2 linked regions of the Spirulina subsalsa PCC 9445 genome follow. The protein of the gene in region 2 interacts with the protein of the main gene of each other region in a pairwise test. Links are inferred from orthologs where the notes say so. Each region holds a gene or a part of one and is shown on either strand. Other genes may lie near its edges. The genes, in order: tsaE and rlmB.

What was found.
Region 1: the proteins of rlmB (region 2) and tsaE interact in binary tests that used the Escherichia coli proteins (3 or more experiments, as listed by UniProt). The link is inferred for Spirulina subsalsa PCC 9445 from one-to-one orthologs.

What each region holds. Positions count from the first base shown.
Region 1 is NZ_JH980292.1:1,674,751-1,683,239, forward strand. What follows is about bases 2,783-5,473. They hold tsaE (tRNA (adenosine(37)-N6)-threonylcarbamoyltransferase complex ATPase subunit type 1 TsaE), read right to left. Parts: upstream 4,511-5,473; coding sequence 4,055-4,510; downstream 2,783-4,054. Other genes in these bases: SPI9445_RS0107840 (vWA domain-containing protein), read left to right, coding at 2,784-4,022; SPI9445_RS0107850 (gluconeogenesis factor YvcK family protein), read right to left, coding at 4,519-5,473. In the rest of the region: SPI9445_RS30900 (hypothetical protein), read left to right, coding at 87-1,085; SPI9445_RS0107830 (DUF4346 domain-containing protein), read left to right, coding at 1,144-1,530; SPI9445_RS0107835 (ABC transporter permease), read right to left, coding at 1,566-2,660; more of SPI9445_RS0107850, read right to left, coding at 5,474-5,937; crossover junction endodeoxyribonuclease RuvC, read left to right, coding at 6,164-6,694; SPI9445_RS0107860 (J domain-containing protein), read right to left, coding at 6,804-7,505; SPI9445_RS0107865 (ABC transporter ATP-binding protein), read left to right, coding at 7,632-8,489. UniProt on the Escherichia coli protein: Required for the formation of a threonylcarbamoyl group on adenosine at position 37 (t(6)A37) in tRNAs that read codons beginning with adenine.
Region 2 is NZ_JH980292.1:3,758,766-3,767,332, forward strand. The notes cover bases 2,388-5,156. They hold rlmB (23S rRNA (guanosine(2251)-2'-O)-methyltransferase RlmB), read right to left. Parts: upstream 4,413-5,156; coding sequence 3,363-4,412; downstream 2,388-3,362. Other genes in these bases: SPI9445_RS0117140 (alpha/beta fold hydrolase), read left to right, coding at 2,388-2,872; SPI9445_RS0117145 (DUF1816 domain-containing protein), read right to left, coding at 2,961-3,245; SPI9445_RS0117155 (Mini-ribonuclease 3), read right to left, coding at 4,480-4,935; SPI9445_RS0117160 (STAS domain-containing protein), read right to left, coding at 5,136-5,156. In the rest of the region: SPI9445_RS0117130 (vWA domain-containing protein), read left to right, coding at 121-726; SPI9445_RS0117135 (polysaccharide pyruvyl transferase family protein), read left to right, coding at 1,005-2,051; more of SPI9445_RS0117140, read left to right, coding at 2,030-2,387; more of SPI9445_RS0117160, read right to left, coding at 5,157-5,507; carA (glutamine-hydrolyzing carbamoyl-phosphate synthase small subunit), read right to left, coding at 5,615-6,763; RNA polymerase sigma factor SigC, read left to right, coding at 7,229-8,567. UniProt on the Escherichia coli protein: Specifically methylates the ribose of guanosine 2251 in 23S rRNA.

The sequences.
Region 1 (8,489 bases), 2.1 Mb from region 2 along the record:
CTTGAGCGTGCGTGCATTTTGTCAACTCCCCTATATAGCGTCCATAAATTGGATGAAACTATAAGCTGTGTGGAAAAACGAAGATCATGTTACATTCCAAAACAGAGCAAAAGACTGTCGGGAAGCCGTCAGGACTGGTGGCGTTAATCCCCCCAACGGGATACAGAAAATTTAGATTAGTGGATCCGTGCGATCGCCCCCTATATCATGGTCTACAATTGGGAATCCTACTGATTAACTTGGGCTGTATTTGGTTTCTCCTCAGCCGTTTAGCCCTGATGGGGTCTTGGTTATTCCTCCCGACCCTTGGATTGATGACTTGGTTCATTCTTGTTTCCACCCTAACCAGTCAATCCCCCTTTCGTTATCCCCTTCCACGCATCATTCTCTGGGGAATTATCCCCCCACTGATCTTTTTTGTGATCATTCTCTATCAACAAGAAACCCAACAATCTGGAATCCTTAACCTCCGGGATGTCTTCATTCTCAGCACCATCCTGGCCACCCTAGGCAGTTTTCCCATCATCCAACGGATTTGGCAGAGAAAACAGTTAGCGGCTTTCTTAGAACAAGGCCACAGTCGCACTCATTTTCATTGTGCCATCTGTCGTCAACCCCTCCATAAGTTGCCCGCCTCGGATTTAATGCCCTTGCTGACGAGGATTGAACAAGCAACCCATAAGTTGAATTCTGTGGTGTATGATGGCTGGTGGTGTCCCCATTGTCATCCTGAATATAGTCGAGACACCATTCACCTACGGGGTTACATTCTCCAACGCCCCCGCCATGTCACAAAATGCCCTCAGTGTCACGACTATACCGTGCAACACAGTACCCGCACCACGCGCAACCGTTATATTGAGCGAGAATTTTGTTACAGTTGCGATTATCGCGATCAATGGTCGCGAGAGATTCCAGAGGATGACAGAAGAACGGCTCGACACCATCGGATTGGAATGTCTGCGGACTCTTGGCACCATTACGGTGGTGGTGGGGGCGGTTTTGGCGGTGGTAGTGGCGGCGGTAGTGGGGGCGGTTTTGGCGGTGGGAGTAGTGGCGGCGGCGGCGCTGGTGGCAGTTGGTAAAAAGCAATGGGCGACCTTAACAAGTTAAGCCTATGTGTTTTAGTTCATTTTTAACACCATGACAGAAGATTTAAAAACTCAATTGCAAGGCATTGATGATCAACTCTCTAAACGGTTTATTGACCTTGATCCCGACGGCTATTTTATTATCTATATTGACCCAGAAGCGGGTTTAATTTGTGCCGATCATTACACGAATACCATTAGTGACAAGGGGTTAGCACTTGACCCAGAAACAGGAGAACCTATTCCGGTGAAAGGGGGCATTAAACGGAGTCCAACCCGGACATTTAAAGGACGCACAGCCAAGGAATTAGGAATGGAAATCACTGAGAAAACTAACCCTTGCCCCTTGTCCCGTTTGGATCATGCGCTTTATTTAGGTCGAGAATTTGTGCGGGCGGAGTTGGCATTAATCCGGGGTGAAACTTACATCCAAGATTAGCAGGATTGATCCTTAAGAATTGAGACTTGAACTCCTTATTCTGGGAGTTGTCGCACTTGCTTTTGTAATGTGCGCGGGTCTAAGGCATCCCGGAGGCCATCCCCCAATAAATTAAAGGCTAAAACCGTTAAAACCACCAAAGCAGCAGGGGACCAAACTAACCAAGGTTGTAGAACTAAAATCGAGGCATTGGTAGCCACAGAAAGCAAATTTCCCCAGGAGGGATCCGGTTGTTGAATACCTAAACCAATCAAACTTAAGACCGACTCCGCCACAATAAAACCGGGTACGGCCAAAGTGGCTGAAATAATAATATAAGTGGCGGTTTGGGGTAAGATATGGCGGACAATAATTAAGGGAGAACTTGCCCCAATCACCCGCGCTGCATCCACAAATTCCCGTTCTTTAATGGAGAGAACTTGACCGCGAACGACCCGCGCTAATCCTGACCAACTAACAAAAGAAGTAATGACAATAATTAATACAAAACGCTGGGCGCTACTCATGCTCATGGGTAAAATCGCCGCCAGTGCCACTAATAAGTAAATGGTGGGGATGGTCATTAAAACTTCTACCATCCGCATCAAAACACTGTCTACAATGCCACCAAAATAGCCCGAAATACCCCCCACGAACATCCCAAGGGGGAAGGATATGGCAATGCCTAATAAACCGATACTGAGGCTAATTCTCCCACCAAAGATTAACCGACTAAATTGATCCCGGCCTTGTTCGTCAGTTCCCAAGAGATTAATAAATCCCTCGCCAACAGTGCCAAAGAGGTGGATGTCCAAGGGGATGAAATACAAAAACTTGTAGGGAGTGCCACGGACAAAGAGGCGTAGGGGAGAGGGTTGGCTAAAATCTACCGTGAGGAGGCGATCGCCTGTTTCCAAATCCGTCGGCCCCTGGGTGGTGGGGTAAACGTGGGGGCCGATGAATGCGCCTGTGTCGGGATTGCGCCAAAAAATTTGGGTGGGAGGTAACAGAGAACCATCAACCTGAAAATGCTCAACAGGGTGATAGGGAGCGACAAAATCCGCCAAGATCACAATGGCATAGAAAATAATCAGGATTGTGCCGCCAAATCGCGCCAGAGAGTTCTTTTTAAGTTTCCGCCACCAGTCCATGAATTTTCTTAAATTATTGTAGGTTTGGGATTAATATATCGCATTTTTTTAAGGAATTATCGGTTGAGGCGGTGAAGAACAGGCTATGCTGAACATAAAGACTGAATCACTACAGATCCCCTTATGAAAGTTGGACTCCAACCCCTCCTAAACGATAGCAACCTTGACGCGAATCAATCCAGTAGCCAGCGTCAACTGTCGGTTTCCGTGTCGGCGGTTTCCGATGAAGGCGATCGCGGACTTCCCCTCAATCTCTGTTTAGTGCTGGATCATAGTGGCTCTATGAACGGTACACCGCTAAAAACCGTCAAAGAGGCCGCCTTGCAACTGGTGGATAAATTAACCCCTCGCGATCGCATCTCCGTTGTCGCCTTTGATCATCGCGCCAAGGTGATCATCCCCAATCAACCCGTCAATGATGTAGAAAGTGTTAAAAAACGGATTAGTAAATTAGAAGCTGATGGAGGAACCGCCATTGATGAAGGCCTAAAATTGGGCATTGAAGAAATTGCCAAAGGAAAACAAGACACATCGAGTCAAATTTTTCTCTTGACAGATGGAGAAAACGAACACGGAGACAATGGGCGCTGCTTAAAATTAGCAGGTTTAGCCTCCAGTTATAACATTACCTTGAATACCTTGGGATTTGGTTCTCATTGGAATCAGGACGTTTTAGAAAATATCTCCGACACGGCCGGAGGAACTTTATCTTATATTGAATTTCCCGAACAGGCTGTTGATGAATTTGGACGACTATTTACCCGAGTGCAATCCGTCGGCTTAACCAATGCTTATTTACTGTTAGAATTAGCCCCCAATGTGCGTTTAGCCGAACTCAAACCCTTAGCCCAAGTTGCCCCAGATACCATTGAATTACCTGTGCAGAAAGAGCAGGATTTATATATTGTCCGTTTGGGCGATTTAATGAAAGAAGAACGGGTTATTTTGGCCAATTTGTATTTAAATCAATTTCCGCCCGGTCAGCAATGGGTGGTAAGTACCCAAGTTCGCTATGATGATCCGGCCTTGGGACAGGGTAATTTATTGTCGGAAAAAGTGCCAGTTTATGCCAATGTGCAAGCGGTTTATCAACCTGCAAATAACGAGAAAGTCCAGAAAGAAATTCTGGCTTTAGCCAAGTACCGACAGACCCAAATTGCTGAGACAAAACTCCAGCAAGGGGACAAAGTGGGGGCGGCCACCATGTTACAAACGGCGGCAAAAACAGCGTTGCAATTAGGGGATCAAAGTGCGGCGACAGTCTTACAAAAAAGTGCTACTCGGTTACAATCCGGTGAGGAGTTATCCGAGGCCGACCGGAAGAAAACCCGCATTGTCTCTAAGACTATTTTACAGGAATAAGGAAGCAGCACCCCCCCGCCTAGGGTCAATTATCAGTTATCAATTCCAAAGTCCCCTACTTTCTCGAATACCAAGCGACGGGTATTTTGGGGCGTGGAATATAGAGTAATTGACCAATAATTGGGGGGGAACTCTGACAAACGTTCGGCCCACTCAATGGCCGTAATCCCCGCTTCTACTTCGATACCATCCCAATAGGTTTCTAGGGCTAAAGATTCTACATCTTCGGGCTGTAAACGGTACAAATCAATATGATACAACGGTAAACGCCCCTCGACATACTCATTAATCAGGGTAAAAGTCGGGCTTAAAATGGGTTCTTTTATGCCCAAACCTTCCCCCAAGGCCTGAACAAATGTGGTTTTTCCGGCTCCTAAATCCCCCGATAACAGGAGAATCGTAGCGGGGGGGATGGTTTCCCCCAAACGACGGGCAAAAGCCTGTAATGCGGCTAAATTGCAGTCTGGTAGCTCAATTTTATTCTCCACCGTATCCCTCACCCCTCTACAGTTAACGTATCATCAGCAAATTTAATGCCGTGGGTGCGACCATACCAACGGATTAGAACCTTAGCTAATCGTTGATGATCATGGCGCACATAGCCTGTTTCTCCATCTTCATCCATGATATTCGCGGCCACAATGCGCCGCCCTAAATGGCCGACTTCCTCCCGATCTAAGAATACCGGATGGGAATTTTCTTGAGCATAGCGGATCAGGGTGTGGGCGGAGGGGGTGCGACGGTGGACGATGACCGCATCAAATAACCGTTTGCCACAAACGCGGTCAATGGCGCGAATATGGTCGGCGACAGTATAACTATCGGTTTCTCCCGGTTGGGTCATGATATTACAAACATAAATGCGAGGAACTTTGGTTTTAGCGATCGCCGCTCGAATTTCGGGAACCAGCAAATTGGGAATTACACTGGTGTAGAGACTTCCGGGCCCCATAATAATAAAATCCGCCTCCTCAATCGCCCGAATGGCCGCAGGTAAGGCCGGGGGATGTTCTGGGGTACAGCCAATCTCTACAATTTTGCCCCCCGCTTGGGGAATTTTTGACTCCCCTTCCACCCAACGACCATCGGCCATTTTCGCCCAAAGTCGCACATCGGAAAGGGTCGCAGGCAAGACCCGGCCGCGCACCGCCAAGACTTTTGAACTGGCCGCGATCGCCTGTTCCAAATCCCCCGTAATCTCACTCATAGCCGTCAAGAACAAATTACCGAAACTATGACCCGATAATCCATCCCCCGCATTAAAGCGATATTGAAACAACTCCGTTAATAACTTTTCCTCATCCGCCAAGGCCGCCACACAATTGCGAATATCCCCCGGCGGCAACACCCCAATTTCCCGCCGTAAACGTCCCGAAGACCCCCCATCATCAGCCACCGTTACAATGGCCGTAATATTGGCGCTATACTCCTTCAAACCCCGCAACAGGGTAGATAAACCCGTCCCCCCCCCAATGGCCACAATGCGCGGCCCTCGATTGAGACGACGACGAGTCATTAAAGCATCAATCAAGCGTTGTTCACTCCCCGGATTCAACACTTCCGTAATCGTGCCGAAACTGCGCGTTTGTCCCCACAACAGCAAAAAAACCCCCAACACCACCGCCACCGGCCCAGAAATATAACTGGGCAAAATGCGGGCGATTAACTCCAAAATTTCCGAGAAAAACCACATCAGGCGGTAAATCGGCGTGAGTCCCACCCAAATAGCAATCCCCAAAACCGTCAGGACAAACCCGGTGACACTAATCAACAGCCAACGTTTAATGAGAATCCCAGGAGCCAGCCATTTAAACCAGTGGTTCATTTCCTTGGGAGTGCGCCGACTCACTGCCGCCAAATGGATTTTTTCCAGTCTGAGACTGCGTAATGCTTGTTCGATTAGACCAATGGACATAGTAAATGATAACTAACGGAGTGTGTTCAGCAGAGTGACAGTGTACCGATCAGGGAGTTTTAGCGCCAATCTTGAGATAGAGTGCCAAACCTTTGACCCAGTTTACATAAATCCTCAAGATGTCCTAAAGGTAAATAGTTTGGGATACAGTCTTCGAGGCAGGTCATGCCGGATGGGAGTGTAAAGTTTTAAGTGCAATCTTAGGCAGGAATCGTTAAAAGAGCAAATGGCATTGTCTACATCCCCTTCAGAACAAACAATTTTAGGCATTGACCCCGGTTTAGCCCAGTTAGGTTTTGGGTCGATTCACTGTCGGAATGTTCCGCTCACTTCTGTTTCCGCCCAATCTGACCAGAAACCCGTACAATTATTAGATTTTGGAGTCATAGAAACGCCGAAAAAAACCCCCATCGGTCAACGTCTGGCCACCATCTACGATGATCTACACACCCTGTTAACGGAAATTCAACCGGATTTAGTGGCCATTGAAAAATTCTTTTTTTATCGCATGAGCAACACCATCCTCGTCGCCCAGGCCCGAGGGGTTGTATTATTGGTTCTCGCCCAACATGATGTTCCCTATGTGGAGTTTACCCCAGCCCAAGTCAAGCAAGCCCTCACGGGATATGGCAACGCGGACAAGCGGGAAGTACAGGCGGCCGTAGCGCGGGAGTTAGAGTTAGAACAGTATCCGAAACCTGATGATGCGGCTGATGCTTTAGCGGTAGCGTTAACTGCTTGGTTTTCTGGCACTTAATGGGAGCTTGCTGAATGGGGGAATAGGCAATCTGGACCCATTAACTTTTGAGGGGTTCGGGGAGCTATAAGTCCCGCGCTGTACCCGTAGGGTCAGCGTCGGGATGATGTCACGAAAAACGGGACACAGAATATTGAGCGTCTTCGCGCAGTCGTCCCGCTCGACGGAATAGTTCTTTTCCGGTGGCTAAGTAATGGTCATCGTAGTTTAAGGTAAACCATTCTAATTCTTCTAAAGCGTCACTAATATGATTGAGACAGTAGTATAAATTCGCCGCCACTCCGGCCACCTTAGCCGGATTAGGTTGAGAGGCAAATAAAGACTGGGCTTGATTTAAGTCCTGACGACAGTTGGAGAGATAATTTTGAAACAGACTCATTAATTCATCATCGAAGGGATCGGCGGCCAATTGGTCAATTTCGGCCTCTAGGGGGTTCAAAATCTGGCTAATGAGTCGGTTAACGGGTTGATAGACTCCCTGAAACCAACGGACAAAATGCACATCGCGATCGCGTCCGGATTCTTGGGTGGTCTGATATTCCTCCTGGGATGCTTGACTGCGCTTTTGTCGTCGATATTGACTCCCCATCCGTTGTTGCTCATAAACCTGTTGGTCATATACTGAGCGCTGTTGAGGATCCCCCAATACTTCATAGGCCGCATTTAACTCGACAATCTTCTCATGATTCGCCTGTTCATGTTGACTATCGGGGTGATATTGTTTGACCAAACGGCGATACGCACGCTTAATGTCCCCCTGGCTCGCGTGGGGAGGAAGACCAAGTACCTTATACGGATTAGACTCTGGCATAACCACCTAATATCACAGGCTTGTATTTTGACACTCCCGACTCTTTTCTAGATAGGGATTCTTTCATTTTCAACGAGAAGACACCCCTATAATGGGCAGTGTCTTCTGCGTTTTTTATACCTCGATATGACTTCTCCCCCTGACCTAGAAATTGTCAATTTAACCAAACGCTTTGGCCCGTTGCTGGCTTTAGATCAAGTCTCTCTGCGGATTAAACCGGGGACGTTTCACGCCTTGCTTGGGGAGAATGGGGCGGGCAAGAGTACGCTGGTGAAGTGTGTTATGGGCTACTATCATCCTGACCGAGGGGATATTGTGATTAATGGCAAATCCCGCACCATTCAGTCCCCCCGAGTTGCCCATCAGTATGGGGTGGGAATGGTCTATCAACATTTCACCTCGATTCCGGCTATGACGGTGGCGGAAAATTTGGTTCTAGCTCGCTATGGGGGGTCAACTTGGATTCATTGGCCTCGGGAGTATGAGGTGCTGGGGGCGTTTTTGGAGACTACGCCCTTTCGCGTGCCGTTAGATGTGCCTGTGAGCCAGTTGGCGGCGGGAGAGAAGCAAAAGTTAGAGATTCTCAAGCAACTGTATTTACAAAGCCGTTTGCTGATTTTAGATGAACCGACCTCGGTTTTGACTCCCCAAGAGGCGGATGAGGTGTTAGGGTTGCTCCATCAAGCGGTTGAACGGGGGGAGTTGAGTGTTCTACTGATTACTCATAAGTTCCGGGAGGTGATGGCGTTTGCTGAGGAGGTGACGGTGTTGCGCCGGGGAGCGGTGGCAGGTCAGGGGAAGGTGGCGGATTTGGGGATGGCGGATTTGGCGGCGATGATGTTGGGGGAGGCGAAACCGCCTAAAACGTTAGATAAAACCCCTGGGGTGGAGGGGGAGACGATTTTAGAACTTCAAGACCTCCACGCTTTGAAGGATAACGGGTTAGAGGCTGTGCGGGGGGTGAGTTTAAGGGTGGGACGGGGG
Region 2 (8,567 bases):
AGACTTGGGAATCAGGGACTAGAAACTTTTGCTTTTTCTCAAGGTCTGGAGGGGACAGAATCCGCTAGATTAAGAACAGCACCAAAAGAGGAGGTTAATCCAACTGTGGGTAGTGGTTCAATTGTTGAACAACGGGATTATACGTTGATTATCGATAAAAGCGGCAGTATGTCCACTCAAGACCAACCGGGGGGCAAAAGTCGCTGGCAAGCTGTGCAAGAATCAACCCTTGCTTTGGCGAAACGCTGCGAGGAGTTGGATCCTGATGGAATTACGGTTTATCTGTTCTCGGGTCGGTTTAAACGCTATGACAATGTTACGTCTGATAAAGTCTCTCAGGTGTTTGAAGAACATGATCCTATGGGAAAAACTGATCTGGCTAGTGTTTTGTTTGATGCGTTAGATAATTATTTCCAGCGCAAGGAGGCCGGGGAGACGAAACCTAATGGGGAAACCATTGTGGTGATCACGGATGGGGAACCGGATGAGCGGAAACCTGTGATGCGCTTGATTGTGGAAGCGTCGCGCAAAATTGATCGGGATGAGGAATTAGGGATCTCTCTGATTCAGGTGGGACGGGATAAGTTGGCGACCCAGTTTCTAGTGGCTTTGGATAAGCAACTAGAAGACATCGGGGCTAAGTTTGATATTGTCAATACGATTACGATTGATGATATGGAAAGTATGAGCTTAACGGATGTGTTGTTAAAGGCTGTCACTGACTAGGCTAGGGATTTTGGGAGATGGTGTTACGAGTGGGGTGTTCGGTTGGTCTTGGGGGATGATTTTGGTGTTGGAGTTTTAATGTTGCGATCGCGTCAAGACCCTTCTGGGTGAATTGCCCTTGACACGACTGTAAGATGTTGATCTCCTCATCGGAAAACCAGTTCTTTTCAACTAATCAAGGCTAGAATGGTTCAAGGGGTCAACCCCTCTTCATCGCAATAGATACCCCATTCAAGCCGGAGAACCTATTCATCATCAAAATGACTTGAAACTAGCTTATGAAAATTCTGTTGATGGGTTATTACGGACAGAAAAACCTCGGAGATGATTTATTTGTCAAGCAGCTTACTAATTATTTTGATCAGAGACTTGATGTGACTCAAGTTGATGTAATATGTAAAGCAAACTATTACCCTAAAACTAGCAACAAGATTGATTTTTGGTCAAGTCAGCAACTCTCTAAGCTAAAACGTCTAGGGTTGATTTTAAAAACGGACAAGATTTTTTGGGGTGGGGGAACTTTAAATATTGATAGTAAACCGACGAATTTACTGAGAATGCAGGGTCTTACTCAAATCATGGGGAAGCAATTTGGGTTCTTAGGAATTGGTTTGGAAGGAATAAAGTCAGAAGTACAAGATTCAAGTTATGACCTATTTAAAAAAGCTAACTTTCTGTATTGTCGGGACTCTTCTTCCTATGAGTTAGCTAAAAACTTGAACAAGGATCATAGGAATGTTTGTTTAGGTGGGGATTTAGCTTTTTTAGATTTAAGCATATACGATCCATTTTTGAGCAGTTTTCGTCGTTCTGAGATTAAGGAAATATCATTTTCTGGAATGTTTTGGTGGGGGGATGGTCGAGCTAAGTTTTATAGTCAGCAATTAATGCCACTGATCGAAAAATATAATACGGTTATTCATCTACTCCCCTGTCATGTTGGACAAGAAAATAATGATAATCGTTTTCATGAGTTGTTAAGGAAGTATATTCCTGAGAAAAACTGTATAGTTCATTCATGGAATCAGACCGAAGAAGCTTTAGAAATTTTGGGTAAAATGGACTTCCATTTTGGGAATCGTTTACACTCAATTATTGTGGCTGATATTTTAGGGATTCCTAATATTGGAATTGGTGAGAAGAATTCTAAAATTGGTAACTATATTTATAAAACAGGTTTATTATACGAGGAAAGAAGAGTTGATTTTATGGAAGAAATCTCTCTAGAAAGAATCGAAAAAATTTTTAGGGAGTATCAAAGACCCGAAGATTTTAGTAAAAATGAATCTGAGCAGGCTAAAAAATGTTTGGAGCAAATTTGTTAGGGAGTCGTTCCATCTACACTCACGTTAAGGGGGAGGGTTTTCCGGTGTTATGTATACATGGCCATCCGGGATCAGGACGGGCTATGTCGGTTTTTACGGATCCCCTCTCCGAGCAGTGTTTAACTCTGGCTCCGGATTTGCGGGGCTATGGTCAAAGTCGGACTCCCATCCCTTTCACCTTGTCTGAACATTTGCAGGATTTGGAGGCATTACTAGATCAGAGGCAGATTGAACGGTGCTTGCTGTTGGGCTGGTCTTTGGGGGGAATTCTGGCGTTGGAGTTAATGTTGCGATCGCCTCAACGCTATTCTGGCTTAATTCTCATCGGCACCGCTGCCCGTCCCCGAGGCCGTCATCCCAAAACCACCCCCTTTGAATTATGCGCCACAGGCATCGCCGGATTCCTGAACAGTTGGCGACCGGGCTGGCATTGGAATATTGAACAATGGGGCAAACGCTCTCTTTTTCGGTATCTACTTCAACAACACACCGCCGAAGCTTACGGCTACCTAGCCCGTGAAGGAACCCCCGCCTATTACCAAACCTCTCCCTTGGCTCATCAAGCCCTGCGCCAAGCCCTCCGCTCTGGGTATAACCGACTGCCGGATCTCCAACAGATCACGGCCCCTTGTCTCATGCTCGCCGGGTCAGAGGATGTTCACATTACCCCCGAGTCGAGTCGAGAAACCGCTCTGGCTTTACCTAACTGTGAATGGCACTGTTATCACAACACAGCCCATTTATTCCCTTGGGAAGTTCCCAGCGCCCTACAAGCACGCCTTCAGGAGTGGCTCAAGGCTCATCCTGAAGTGACGCAGTAAGGAGATGAATGTCGGGCAAGCTAACACCCACTGACCAGACCCTAACAACAGGGTTTAGACTGCCCTTCATTTCTCCTCCCCTGCGCCCCTAGGATAACTGACCACTAAGAGTGGGGAATCTCTCATGGTCAGGAGTCTCCCCCAACTCATCAAAGACCGTTAATTCATCCGGTTTCATGCGTTGGATATAAACACTAATGCCTTGCGCTCCCTCGTCTTTGAGGTCGTCAACGTATCCACTACTCATTTCTTGGGCTTCTTGTTGATTGGCGAACGGGCCAAAGTAATAGGTGCAACGGGGGTTTTCGGTTTTCACTTCCACCCACCATGCCCAGCCAAAGAAGTTAAGAATCTGAACCACAGTATCTTTCATGTTCTTCCCCGATTTAGCAGGATTCAACCCGGCATTATAACGCCTTGCTCTTTACAATACTTAACGATGACGGATTTTTCACTCTCTTTATACTCTGGATGCTCATTTTTTTAAAGTCTATTCAGACACAGTTTCCAAATAAACCGCTTCGCTCCAGCGTTGGCGATAGACTTCATAGAGGGTCATGGCGGTGGCAACGGAAGCATTGAGACTGGGGGTTTTTCCCGTGGTGGGGATGGAAACCAGAACATCACAGTTGCGCTGGGTTAATAAATTCAGACCTTTGCCCTCGGAACCAATGACTAAGGCGATCGCACCCTCAAATTTCACCTTATGCAGGGGGGTTTCTGCCCCGGCCGTAGTGCCGTAAATCCAAAAACCCGCCGTCTTCAAGTCTTCTAAGGCTCGACTGAGGTTAACCACCCTCGCTACGGGGAAATTTTCTAATGCTCCCGTGGCGGCCTTCGTCACCCCAGACGTGATCCCCACAGCGCGCCGTTGGGGGATCACCAATCCTTGCGATCCCATCGCTTCGGCCGTGCGAATCATCGCCCCTAAGTTATGGGGATCCTCGATCCCGTCGGCGACTAAAATCACCGGATGCTCTGTTTTGCTTTTTGCTTGGGCGATTAAGTCGGCTAATTCCCAGTAGGTATAGGGGGCAACTTGGGCGGCCACGCCTTGATGGTTTGCGCCTTGGGTCATCTGTTCGAGACGACGGGGGGCGACTTCATCGACGACGGTTCCTTTGGTTTTAGCCTGTTCAATCAGGGAGTGGAAATGGGGATCATAGCGTAGACGGGGAATAATCCAGAGGCGATTGAGTTGGCGATCGCTTTCTAAGGCCGCTAACACCGCATGACGACCATAGATCAAGTCTGGATTTTCCGGTGTTTCTAGGTGATCTCCTGCTCCAGAATCCCGTTGATGGCTGGAGGTGACAATTTTCTTCCGACTGGCAAAATCCCGACTCTCGCCCTGTTCTGAGCGTTGTTCTGAACGTTTGGCGACTCGATGGGGGACAGGTTTGGCGTGAGAAAACCGCTCCTCTCCGCGCCGAGCGGGTTTCCCTTTCACCCGAGCACGAATCCGTTTCCCAACAGCCTTACCACCGCCCCGAGTGGGACGGGCAGGAGAAGATTTAGGGGAAGAACGAGGCATATCCATAATACAATAGTCCTAGTATAGAGTTGACAAAAAAACGGGTAGAAGTTAAAGGCAAAACTTAAAAACTCTAATCCAATGGCAACTGCACCAGCAAATCATGAAGGCGCTGGGGATTCGTTAAATACAAATAGCCAACCAAAGCTTCTAAACTGGTTGCCTGCTGGTAAATGGCCGGAGCTAAACGGGAAGGACGGCGATGGGTAGCATTACGTCCCCGTCTGACAATGGTTAACTCTTCCTGCGTTAATTGAGGCAATAGTAATTGTAACTGAGCGGCCTGGCGTTCTGCACGGACTTGAGACACTACAAGCTGGTGATACTGAGCAATCCGACGGGGGGGAAATAGATAATACTGACGAATATAAAGCTCATAGATGGCATCCCCGAGATAGGCCAAGGCGAGGGGAGAGAGACGTTCCACAGGTTGCCCTTTGAGGGAAGAGGTCAGCGCACCAACTCCCCCCCACGGTTCCGCTAACCAGGAACTGGGATCAGATTGGCTGGAGGGTGAGGGTTGAATCACAAAAACCGACCTTCCCGTAGAACCGGGATTTGAGCAGGGTAGGAGGGGATAAGACAACAAAACCCCGTCTCCCCTCCTGTTGGCGGACGCGATCGCAATGATTTAAGACTTCTAGACTCGGGGAAACACCTGCTAAAACGCCTTCCTAGCATATTACATCAGAAAGCGTTTAACAGAGCATGACTGTTGGGTCTTACCCCCTAGGAGGCACTTTGAATATTCTCTAGTGCCTCCTCAACCGAGGGTTGTAAAGACAGAAACTTCTCTAAGCGAACCAGTTTCACCGTTTGGGTTACACGGGCGTTCGTCACAATTTGAACCGTTCCATTCTGGTTTTGCGCCTGCTTGACTAACTGCACGAGCGCACCGAGTCCGGAACTATCCACAAAGTCAATTTGCGATAGCACCAGAATAATATGTTTGGGGCCGGTCTCAATACAGCCACTTAACACTTTCCGAAAAGTGGGTTCAGAAAAAGCGTCAAGCAACCCAGTTAGCCGAAATATTTGGCAATCTTCCCTAACTTCTCGCGTGCCCCTTAAGCTTACGGTTAGGTTAAGTGCTTCAGGAATAACTTCCTCCTCACTGTAGCCTTATAGAATCAATGCTCTAGTATATCGGTTATTCGGTCTTTTTGGGCAAAAGAAATCGAAAAATCGCGATCGCCCCCTTCCCCCGTCTAATTCTGGGCAGCCCGATTTTCCGCCATCAGACGGACGAACTTCTCAAACAAATAGTCCGCATCATGGGGGCCAGGACTGGCTTCCGGGTGGTACTGCACCGAGAAAAAGGGCAGATTCTTATGAGCCAAACCCGCCACCGTCTTGTCATTCAGGTTAAAATGGGTGATCTCAATCTCCTCCCCTAATGATTCCGCCGTCACCGCAAAACCATGATTTTGGCTGGTAATTTCCACCTTCTGACTCAAACCACAGGGTTGATTTAACCCCCGATGACCGAACTTCAACTTAAACGTTTCCGCCCCCAGTGCCAGCCCTAAAATCTGATGCCCCATACAGATGCCAAACATGGGTTTTTGACTTTCCAAGAGGCTTTTCACCGTAACAATGCCCTCCTGAACCGCCGAGGGGTCGCCAGGACCATTAGACAGAAAGATACCATCAGGGTTGTACTTGAGAATCTCGTCCGGGGGCGTATTCGCCGGAACCACCGTAATCTGGCAGCCATAGCTAGCCAAACGCTTGAGAATGTTCCGTTTTACCCCGAAATCTACCGCCACCACCTTTAACGGTTCATCAGTGATAGCTTCTCCTTCTTTGAATTCCCAGTTTCCCTCGGTCACATCAGACCATTCATAGGGTGTTTTGGTCGTCACTTCCTTGACTAAATTCTGTCCAGCCATGGAAGGAGCGCCTTGGACTTGACGGCACAACTCATCGGGATCCAGAATTTCCGTTGATATACCCCCATTCATTGCCCCCACTGTGCGAATTTTTCGGGTGAGAGAACGGGTATCAATGCCATAAATCCCCGGAATGCGATGTTGTTTGAGATAGTCCGGTAAGGATTGGGTGGAGCGCCAATTACTGGGACGATAGCAAATATTACGGGCAATCACGGCGCGGATTTGGGGATGGGCGGACTCTTCATCCTCGGCATTTACTCCCGTGTTCCCCAACTCCGGATAGGTAAAGGTGATAATTTGGCCGCAATAGCTAGGGTCAGTCAAAACCTCTTGGTATCCGGTCATTCCGGTGTTAAACACAACTTCACCAATCGCTGTGCCGGGCGCACCGAAGGAAAAGCCACGGTAGGAGGTACCATCAGCCAGCACCAGTAGAGCAGGTTGAGCGTGGGAAATGGGCATAGGTCTTTTCAGATGAATCGATTAAAGATGGCTAGTTTCAGCCATCCTCCACTTTACCAGTCCTTTTTTCCAGACCCACTGGAATTAAACAATTGATTCAGAGTTGAGGGGGCCCAATTTTCAACTCGCAGTGATACTAAAATAGTTATAATTTTAACCCTAGATAAAATTACTCACGTTTCAGGAATCTGGGGGACAAGTGATGTAGATTAACATATCCTTTGACGAAAGTCACTACTGAGAAGGTATTTTCTCTCTATACTGAAGGTCAAGGATGTTCTCATGTCCTCACTGTGTTCACACAATTCCCTTCTATCATTGATACGCGATTTGCTTAAACGCATTCTATCCAGGGGAGATGGATCACAGTTTGCATCACAACACCAAATCTTGACTAGGATTAACTTAAATCAGACCAATCGGATTAATGCTGTTGTTGCCCCCGCTTGTTATTGAGAAATTACCATGCCAACCCCTCCTTTCTCTATCAGCCCCCCGGAAGACAATTTAGAATTGTCTCAAACCCCTGATTTCCCCTTTGAGGAGTCTAACGACTCAGCCCAAGGGCTGTCGTCGGATTTCATGGAGGAGGATTGGGACGGCTCAGACTCCAACCTAGAGACTCCGAAAAGGTCGGGTCGCTACACGACTGACCTTGTGCGTTTGTATTTAACCGAAATTGGTCGCGTCCCCTTATTGAAACGCGATGAGGAAGTCTCCGAGGCACAAATTATTCAACGCTATGTGACTTTGCTGAATGTGCGGACTCAGAGGGCGGTGGCGGCTCGCCGACCAACTCCTGTGGTGCTGATTAAAGCCATTTTAGAGGGGGCGGGTTCTCCTCTAGTCCAAGAACAGTTACTGGTTGGTCATCTACTGGCATCCTATCAAAACTCGGTAATGGCGCGCTTTGTGGGTTTAATAGAAGCTCATGATCGTTTAGCGGCGCAGTTAGGCCATCGCCCCTCTTGGGAACGTTGGGCCGGGGCGTTGGATTTGGATGTGGTAGACCTCAAACAAGCCCTCTGGAGTGGGAAACTCCACTGGGCAATTTTGGCGGATTTGAGTAGTGAGGAGTTGGAGCAGATCCAAAAATTGGGGATTCGCGCCAAGGAACACATGATTAAGGCGAATTTGCGCTTAGTGGTTTCGGTGGCCAAGAAATACCAAAATCGGGGTCTGGAGTTGTTGGATTTAATCCAAGAGGGAACGCTGGGATTAGAACGAGCGGTGGAAAAATTTGACCCGACGAAAGGGTATCGTTTCAGTACCTATGCTTACTGGTGGATTCGTCAAGGAATTACTAGAGCGATCGCCACTCAAAGCCGCACCATTCGCCTCCCAGTCCATATCACCGAGAAGTTAAATAAGATTAAGAAAGCCCAACGCAAGATTTCCCAAGAAAAGGGACGGACTGCCAAAACGGAGGACATCGCCAAAGAACTAGATATGACCCCGGATCAAGTGCGAGAAGTCTTGTTAAAGGTACCCCGTTCTGTATCTTTAGAAATTAAGGTCGGTAAGGAAAAAGACACGGAATTAGGGGATCTCTTAGAAACGGAAGAAGCTTCTCCTGAAGACGCCTTAATGCGGGAAGCCTTGGTTAGAGAACTGCAAAATATGCTCACGGATTTGACCAGTCGGGAACGGGATGTGATTCAAATGCGGTACGGTTTGAACAACGGACAGCCCTATTCTTTAGCAGAAATTGGGCGAGCGCTGGAGTTATCCCGAGAACGAGTGCGACAAATTGAAGCCAAAGCCTTACAAAAACTTCGTCAACCGAAACGGCGTAATCGGGTGC